3 regions of the Shewanella sp. 5_MG-2023 genome follow, and region 1 is predicted to be linked to each of the others. Evidence: predicted binding sites of a transcription regulator. Region 1 holds the regulator's gene; each other region holds the start of a gene.
What was found. Region 1 encodes LexA, which represses DNA repair genes until DNA is damaged. Its sites were predicted from a motif close to TACTGTATNNNNATACAGTA; they were not measured.
Positions count from the first base shown of each region.

Region 2: the regulator LexA is predicted to act here: its motif matches at 1,401-1,420, upstream of Q4557_RS03790 (DNA topoisomerase III).
Region 3: the regulator LexA is predicted to act here: its motif matches at 1,922-1,941, upstream of recN (DNA repair protein RecN).

Region 1 is NZ_JAUORC010000042.1:10,362-13,580, reverse strand. It holds gene plsB (glycerol-3-phosphate 1-O-acyltransferase PlsB) at 1-890, opposite strand, end outside; gene lexA (transcriptional repressor LexA) at 1,269-1,886, shown strand; gene Q4557_RS18665 (cell division inhibitor SulA) at 1,883-2,389, shown strand; gene coxB (cytochrome c oxidase subunit II) at 2,820-3,219, shown strand, end outside.
Region 2 is NZ_JAUORC010000005.1:25,165-28,383, reverse strand. It holds gene Q4557_RS03795 (hypothetical protein) at 1-1,038, opposite strand, end outside; gene Q4557_RS03790 (DNA topoisomerase III) at 1,442-3,219, shown strand, end outside.
Region 3 is NZ_JAUORC010000012.1:125,395-128,613, reverse strand. It holds gene Q4557_RS09070 (YjaG family protein) at 1-566, shown strand, start outside; gene Q4557_RS09065 (AEC family transporter) at 892-1,857, shown strand; gene recN (DNA repair protein RecN) at 1,972-3,219, shown strand, end outside.

The sequences.
Region 1 (3,219 bases):
TGCAGCTTACGCACTTTTTCAGCGCTTTTAATGCTAATACCGCTGTATAACTTATTCCACAACCAAGTAAGAAAGCGCTCAGCAATACGCACTAAGCTGTCTGAGTAATCCGCTGCAATTTCATCTAAATACTGAATCGCTTTTTCGCGGGCTTTGTCTTCAGGAATTTTTTTATTAAGCGCTTCTTCTTTTATCGCTTGAGCAATGGCATCAGACTTTAATAATGAGTTGAACATTGCCTGACGATTTGGCAGTTGTGGGCCTGTCATCACTTTACGTTGGCGTCTAAAGTGCACTCGCGCCACACGGATAAGTTTATGCGCAATACTGACATCAGTGCCGTGTTCATCAGCCATATAACGTAGCGACATAGCATTTGAGAATTGAATAAAGCTATGGCGACCTAAGAACAAAATCATCAACCATTTACGTAACCAGGTCGGGTTTTCACGCTCAAATACGGCTGCGGTCATGGTGTCATCTTCTTTACCAGGGATACGTCCCCAATACAGACTCACTGGCACCAATTGAATATCAAGTTGATCATTTTTTTTATGTAAGGCTAATAAGCTGGTGAAGTTATCAATAAATTTTTCGCCACTTAAACGCTTGCCAAATAGAGGCTTACGACCTTCAATACACACAATTCTAGGGGTATTTAAGCCATCAACGTCTAGTCGCTCATAAGGGCTCGGTAAGCCATATTTGGCGGTCACTTCATTTAATGCCGCAATATCACTGAGTGATTCTGTCTTCATCACATAGACCACTGGTTTATCTGGGTCTAAGTTCAGATCGGCAAAGGGATCTTCAGGCACAACAACCGTGTGCACCATCAGTTTTTGAATCCAACGTAATGATTTTGCTATGATTGAGTCAGGTTTTAACATGAGTGTTCGCATATTCAACATCAATTAATTGGCCATAGAATACCAGATAATGGTTCAGTTTCACTAACAAGGGTCTATACAGAGAATATTTGTTCAGTAAAAATAGCCATATCCGAATAACAACCAACCTATTTTCAATCAACACTACTGTATAAATATACTGTTTAAACAAACGATGTGAGAAATAGCCAATTTCATCGGTTTAAAAAGCTGACTTACCTTCATTAACTAAATAATTAAATTACATATACTTAACCGTGCCCCCATATATAGCCAACAAGAATTAGATGATAATAGTTAAATTAATTTGGTTAATACTTGCGCGACCACCGATACTGTATATAATGACAGTCACTGTATAAAAAAACAGGAATCAATATGAGACCTTTAACGCCACGCCAAGCTGAAATATTAGAGCTAATTAAATGTAATATCGCCGAAACAGGTATGCCGCCAACTCGTGCAGAAATTGCAACTCGATTAGGCTTCAAAAGCGCCAATGCCGCTGAAGAACACTTAAAAGCACTGGCAAAAAAAGGCTGTATTGAAATTATTCCTGGTACCTCTCGCGGGATCCGCATGGTGCAGGTGGAAGAGGAAGTTGAAGCAGGCTTACCACTTATCGGCCAAGTTGCTGCAGGTGAACCTATCCTTGCTCAAGAGCATGTTGAACAGTATTTCCAAGTTGACCCAGAAATGTTTAAGCCCAATGCTAATTTCTTACTACGCGTTCGAGGCGACAGTATGAAAGACATTGGTATTTTAGAGGGCGACTTATTAGCAGTGCATAAAATGCAAACTGCCACCAATGGTCAAGTTGTAGTGGCACGTCTTGAAGACGATGTAACCGTGAAAAGATTTGAAAAGAAAGGCAATATTATTTATTTACATGCTGAAAATGCAGAATATGAGCCGATTAAAGTTGATTTAAGTTGCCAAAACCTAACGATTGAAGGGCTTGCTGTTGGCGTTATTCGTAATGGAGGTTGGTTATGAACACATTAATAGGCAATGCACCGCGTCACCCTGGATTATGGGTAGATATGGCATCTGATCCCTTACCCACTAAACAAGGGATTGAAACCAAGCGCACCCAAAACCAAGGCTTAACTGAATTGACTCAATTATGCAGTCAGTTAGCCATTTTAAGTCAGCAAGGCCGTTGGATTGTACTGATTAATCCGCCGCATATCGGTTATAAGCAAATTCTTGCTAATGCCAATGTTCGTATGGACAGAGTATTGTTAGTTCACACCAAAGATGAAGTCGAAACCCTGTGGGCGATGGAAAAAGCGCTCACTAACGGTACTTCAAGTGCAGTAATTACTTGGACACCACCATTAGATGCCCGCGACAATCGCCGCATTCAATTGGTTGCCAAAAATGCCTTAGCCCAAGGGCTTATCATTGAAGATGTAAATACTCACTTACCTGAAGGCGACCCATTAACGCAAACTTTAGCAGTACCGACTCGGGTAAACCTTACCTCGTTTCACTAGTAAAATATGACTAAAAAAGCCCTTCACTACGCTGAGGGGCTTTTTTTTGCACTTTTTTCAGCAAATTAGATGATAAAGTGATCTTGATCAATATTTAATCTCCAAGTAATGTAGTTAACAAGGTAGTAACAATTTATCGTACTGCCGAGAATAAATGTCAAAAAGATACAAACGCTATTAAAAGATTGAGCTGGTACCGTGCGGTATAGAAAGCCTTGAATGTAAAGCGTCAAATATAATTGATAAGTTCAGTATTAGGTACAAGTGTGGCACCGTAACGTAATAACATAATTGAGTTTTCAAGCTCAAAGCCACCGTGTACTTTGAAATGATCAAACTTTTTCGGGTATGAAAAGTTTGCATAGAGCAGAGTATTACTGTGTGGCTTTTCTTTGTAATTGCAATTCGCAATTAGCAGAGGAGTAGTCTTGTGAAGCGATTGTTGTACGGATTAATGGTGGCGTTGCTTGCAACCCCACTCACAGCGGCAGAGATGCCCTTAAACATGACTCAAGGTGTAACAGAGATCAGTGGCCAGGTTTACGACCTGCATATGATTATTTTGTATATCTGTTGCGCCATTGGTGTCGTGGTCTTTGGGATCATGATTTATTCCATGATCTATCACAGAAAATCTAAGGGTGCAGTTGCAGCCGACTTTCATGACAGTACCAAGGTTGAAATAGCTTGGACAGTATTGCCATTTCTAATCCTAATTGGCATGGCAATCCCAGCAACAAAAACGCTGATTGCTATGGAAGATCCCAGCGATGCTGAACTGACAGTCAAAGTGACGGGCTCTCAATGGAAATGGCATTACAGCTATTTCA
Region 2 (3,219 bases), on a different contig from region 1:
TTTATCTTCGCTACGAACAACAGATATAATTTCAAAGTTATAACGGTTTAATGCTTCATCACGATTTGCACCGTTTTCATGTTCATGTTGGAACGAATTGTGACAGGTTGCACAATCAAGGTCAGTAAAGTTACTGTGATTAACAGTTAAATCTTTATCTGCATCTTGTAAATCAGCATGACAGGTTGCACAGCCATTGAGTGACGCAGTAAATACCACATCGTCAACGTGACAAGTTGAACAACGGTATTTATCCATTGAATAACTTGTACTTAATGAAGCATGGCCAGAAGCCTGTATCACACCATCATCGTCATATTTATAACCATGACCCAGCATTGCCATGGTGTTTTCAGCCCAGCCGCCATCTTTTTGTTCAGTTTGAGTGTGACAAACTAGACATGCTTCAACAATAATAACTTCTTGGTCATTGTCGATTGCATGGTGATGTTGATGCCAACCCCAAGTTGCGTTGCCAGTAGCATCTTCAAATTCACCGTGACAGGCGACACATTTAGCATCGTCAGTGGTGCTAACTTGTGCATAAGAATCGTTTTTGGTAAACATCACGCGTTTAGTACGTGGCATACCATTTTCGCCATTACCTGGTCGAATATAGCCAGTACCAATTGATTCAGATGTCGCAGCTTCATGTGGCATAGAAAGGTTATAAATACCCTCACCAGCGTGAGTTAGCGTACCCGGTGCGTTATCATCACCCGCAACCCAAGTCACATCAACAGTGTCAGCAAGTAAACCTGCTTCATTTTTGATGGTTGACATTAACTGGACTTTATCTAAATCTTCTACTGGAACCCCATCTTGGTTCTCCACCGAAAATTCAACATTCACGACACCCTCGGCATATTGCCATTCCATGACTTTTGCTACTGCTGATGTGGTCACTACTGGTGGCACCCAAGGTGCACCAGGTTCGCCAGGTAGGCCATCGTTTCCATCTTTACCATCATTACAAGCACTCATCCCCAGTGCAGTAGCCACAAGTAAAGCAACACGACATTTGCTCATTAATTTCATCTCATACTCCAAAATGTTTTTCTTACCTCTTAATGGGTAATTGGAGCGTAATGTAAAGATTGCTTGGCAACTGTTGACTAGGTCACAAACTAGGGGTATTACTAGTTTAATTGTTTATATTCAATAGTTTGAATATAAACCTCCTAGCTGAACATTCTGAATTAAAGCTTAATCTCCCGATGTGTTTTTGCATTAAGATCACAAATTAAAGTAAATTTTTATTGGTTGTTTTTGGTTAAGTTTAGCGCCTTAAAAGCGTGTTTTTTGATGCTTTAGCCTAGTATTTTGAGTGGCAGATTATCTTTCTAAGAAACCTGCCATTGCATTAACAGTTGCACTTATTTTTGCTATTCGCTAAATTACACTGTAATTTCATACAGTGTTTTAAAAGTCTAATAAATCTATGATGCTCTATATTGCTGAAAAACCCAGTCTAGGCCGTGCTATTGCCGATGTATTACCAAAGCCTCATAAAAAAGGTGATGGTTTTATCATGAGCGCCAATGGGGATTGCGTGTCTTGGTGTATAGGGCATTTGTTAGAGCAAGCAGAACCAGATGTCTATGATCCCGCTTTTAAATCATGGCAATTAGCCCATTTACCCATAGTTCCGAGTAAATGGCAGTTAAAACCTAAAACTAATACCCGCTCACAGTTGAGCATCTTAAAAAAGCTCATCAAACAAGCATCGAGTTTAGTTAATGCTGGCGATCCTGATAGAGAAGGGCAGCTGCTGGTGGATGAAGTCATTTCCTATGCAGGTGTAAAGGCCGACAAGATTGCTCAAACCCAGCGTTTACTTATTAGCGATCTTAACCCTTCGGCGGTAAAACGCGCCTTAGGGCAATTGCGCACTAATAAAGAGTTTGTCCCCTTATCTACCTCAGCCTTAGCCCGCAGCCGCGCAGATTGGCTATATGGCATGAATATGACCCGCGCTTATACCATTCAAGGCAAAAAAGTAGGTTATCAGGGAGTATTGTCTGTTGGCCGCGTACAAACACCGGTACTGGGGTTAGTGGTAAGGCGAGATGAAGACATTGCCAATTTTCAGCCCAAAGCTTTTTATGAAGTATTGGCGCATTTACTGACCGATAACCAAGAAGGCTTTTCGGCTAAGTGGAAACCCAGTGAAGCATGTCAGCCATATATGGATGAAGAGGGGCGAGTGCTCGCCAAAGGCTTAGCTGAAAATGTGGTGGGACGGATAACTAACAAGCCAGCTGAAGTGACCAAGCTTGAATCAAAAAATAAGCGTCAGAACCCCCCATTGCCTTATAGTTTATCCAGCCTGCAAATAGATGCGGCCAAGCGTTTTGGCATGAGCGCTAAAGAGGTGCTTGATACCTGTCAGAGTCTATATGAAAGGCATAAATTAATTACGTATCCGCGCTCAGATAGTCGCTATTTACCTGCTGAGCAACATGGCCTTGCACCCCAAGTTATTCGCGCAGTATTAAGTAATGATGCCGGTTTAACCGCTAAAGCAGATAAACCTAATGCCAAGCTTAAGTCCAAAGCCTGGAATGACAGTAAAGTTGATGCTCACCACGCGATAATTCCCACTGAAAAAACCACTAATTTGGCAAACTTATCAGCCAAAGAGTCGCAGTTATATTCTCATATTGCACGGCAGTATTTAGCCCAGTTTTACCCCGTCTATATTTATGATGAAACCCAAGTTGAAGTGACCATTGCGGGTGGCTTATTTACCACTAAAGCTAAGCAAGAGTTATCGTTAGGTTGGAAATGTTTGTTTGCGAAAATGCAGGGTAAAGATAATGCAGATGGTAGTGATGACGAAAATTTAGCGACCTTACCGCCACTGAAAAAAGGTCAACAACTCCATTGTGAGCGTGGCGAATTGCTTGAAAAAACCACTCAAGCGCCAAAACATTTTACAGATGCGACCCTGCTTGGCGCCATGACGGGTATCAATCGCTATGTCACTAACCCTGAAGTGAAGAAGATCCTAAAAGACACCGATGGCTTGGGCACCGAGGCAACCCGAGCAGGCATTATTGAATTACTGTTTAATCGCGGTTACTTATTAAGGCAGGGTAAATCAATCATTGCCACCCCAGTTGGCGTTGGTTTGATCCATTCATTACCAGAAACAGCCACCACACCGGATATGACTGCGCTGTGGGAAAGTAGCCTTGATGCCATAAGTCAAAAGCA
Region 3 (3,219 bases), on a different contig from region 1:
CTCAAAAGCAACTTTTTGCGACCGCGCTATGTCAGCGCATGCTGCCCAATTACGCCCTTTTCTCCGAAGTGTGTGAGTTTGGCGAGCCTAAAGTATTAAGCACAGTATTGGATTTACTTTGGCAATCACAATACGATAAAAAGCTTAAGTTTAATTACGATATTCACTTACAGCGTTTAGATGAAAATACCCCTGAGCCTGCAGATTTTGAAGCCTACGGTGTTTATCCTGCAATGGATGCTGCTGTAGCGTTATCGACTTTACTCGGTGGCATACAAGCTAAAATCGAAGAAGATATTACCAACGTCAGTAAATTATCATCAAGTACAGTGGCCAACTATATTGAAGCCATTAGCATTGAAGAACTTGAAGACGTCATGAATGAAGATGTTGTAGAAGAGTTCGTATTTAACCATCCTGTAATGCAAGAAGAGAAGCACTTACAAGGAATGTTATTAGATGTGATTGAAGAAACAATAAAAATCACACCTGAATTCATTAAGGAATTACGCAAAGAAATCATTGATGCTGGCGTGTCTAATATCGGCATCAGTCTGCAGCAATGATACTTTTAAAGTAGCAATAGCACTCTTTAAGTAGCAATAGCACTCTTTAATAAGGGCCTGTCATCATGCCCTTATTAAAGATACCGCTAACAGATAGCTTTATACTCTAATGCCAACCTGATGGGCAACATTTACATCTTCCTTGTCGTATCAGATCTATGCAGTTTTTCTTATCTTAGTTTAATTTAAAAACTTAACTTATTTGAATAGCTTAGATTCATCTCATACCTTACCTTTATCTAATATCTTATTGGCGCCATTAAAGTAAGATATCCAACGCCCACATTATTGATATGTCATTCAAGGCCCTAAAAAGGAATCAAGCTTGCCTAGTATCCTAACCCCACTTATCGCTGTTTTTGGCATCATGGTTATTGGCTTTAGTGTCCAGAAACTTAAATTACTCCCCCAAGATAGTGACTCGGCGCTAAATAAATACGTCTACTATATCGCCTTCCCTGCTATTTTATTTATTGCACTGGCCGAAACTGACATTAACGATATTCTGCAATGGGGATTTATATTCGCCTTTGGCCTCGCTATGGCGGGCACATATTGTATTACAGTGATCATCTCAACCCTTGCAGACAATAAACAGCCCGCGCTAGCTGCAATTAGAGGCCTAAACACCAGTTTTGGTAATACCGCCTTTATTGGGATCCCTTTAATGATGAGCTTGTATCCTGATAACAATCAAGCCATCGCCACCGCAGCCATTGCCAGTCTACTGTCCATTATCATGTTCGCATTTGCACTGGTGAGCATGGAACTTGCGGTGAATAAAACCCAACAACGTCATCCTATTATGATTATGCTCAACGCATTAATCACCAACCCCATTGTTATTGGTTGCGCCCTAGGGGTATTGGTATCAGCGCTCAAAATAAACCTACCTGACAGTATCAGCATGATGTTTCGGTTAATCGGAAACACCTCTAGCCCCTGCGCCTTATTTGCCATTGGCATGGTGTTAGCTAAAGCCATGCATCGCGGCGCAAAAGCTGGGCCTAAAAAACATAATATCGCCCTTGAAATGAGCTTGCTGAATAGTTTAAAACTCATTGTCCAGCCGTTACTTGCCTATGTTTTATTAAGCTATTTTAAGGTGGAGTCTGAGCTAGTTTTTATGGGCGTCATTCTGGCGGCACTGCCGACAGCAGCAAGTGTTTACTTACTGGCACAGCGTTACCAAATCTATGCCTTATCAAGTGCCAAGTGCATATTGATCAGCACTACAGCCACCTTTATTAGTTTGCCCATTATTGAAAAAATCTTAAGCGCCTTGGTTTAATCCTCGTATAAAAAATCAGCACCATTTTTTTATACAGCACTTTACTGTATATAAAAACAGTGTAAACTGTATGCAGATACAGTGGTTTGATGGTTATTCACACAAGGATTGATTATGCTGTGCCAATTAAGCATTAATAATTTCGCAATTGTACGTTTTCTAGAACTCGACTTTAAAGCTGGCATGACCAGCATTACTGGTGAGACCGGTGCTGGTAAATCCATTGCTATTGATGCCCTGGGCTTATGCCTTGGTAATCGCTCAGATGCCAATAGCGTTAGACCAGGTGCAACCAAAGCCGAAGTGAGTGCCCGCTTTAGCTTAGATGATGTGCCATTTGCTAAGCGCTGGCTAGAGGACAATGACCTTGATGTCGAAGACGAATGTATCTTAAGAAGAACAATTAATGCCGATGGCCGCTCACGTGCCTATATAAATGGTAATCCAGTTCCGTTAGCCCAGCTTAAATCTCTAGGGCAATTATTTGTCGGTATTCACGGCCAACACGCGCATCATGCAATGTTAAAAAGCGAGCATCAACTGACCCTTCTTGATAGCTACGCCAACCATAAATTATTGCTTGATGGGGTAAGCAAAAGCTATCAACGCTGTAAGTTAATCGAAAATGAACTGAAACAATTACAACAAAATCAGCAAGAGCGTATCGCCAGAAAACAGCTAGTGCAATATCAAGTTGAAGAGCTTGATGAGTTTGATCTTAAAGCCGGTGAATTTATTGAGATTGAGCAAGAGCATAAACGCCTTGCTAACGGCACAGAGTTAATTGATACCTGCCAATCCAGCCTGCAATTACTGTGTGATGACGATGAAGCCAATATTGAATCTTTACTTAATCGGGTCGTGGGCTTAGCTGAGAACCTAACTGAGTTTGACCCACAACTAAGTAATATTGCTCAAATGCTCAATGAAGCGTTAATTCAAGTGCAGGAAAGCAGCAGCGAAGTTCAGGACTATTTAAGCCGAATAGAACTCGATCCTGAACACTTTGCTTACCTTGAGCAGCGCATTTCAAAGGCGATGCAATTATCAAGAAAACACCATGTGAGCTCTGAGCAACTGTTTGAGCATCACCAAGCTTTAAAAGCTGAACTTAGCGAGCTTAATAACGATGCCACAAGGCTTGATGAAATTCAGCAGCAAGTAGATGAAAGCAAAAAAGCTTACGTAATTAGCGCCCAAAAACTCAGCCATAGCCGTAACCGCTATGCCAAAGAGCTTAATAAGTTAGTCACCCAATCGATTCAAGAGTTAAATATGCCCAAAGGCAGATTCTGCATTGAGGTGAATTTTAACCCAGAACTACAATCAGTTTCTGGTTGTGATCAAGTTGAATTCTTGGTT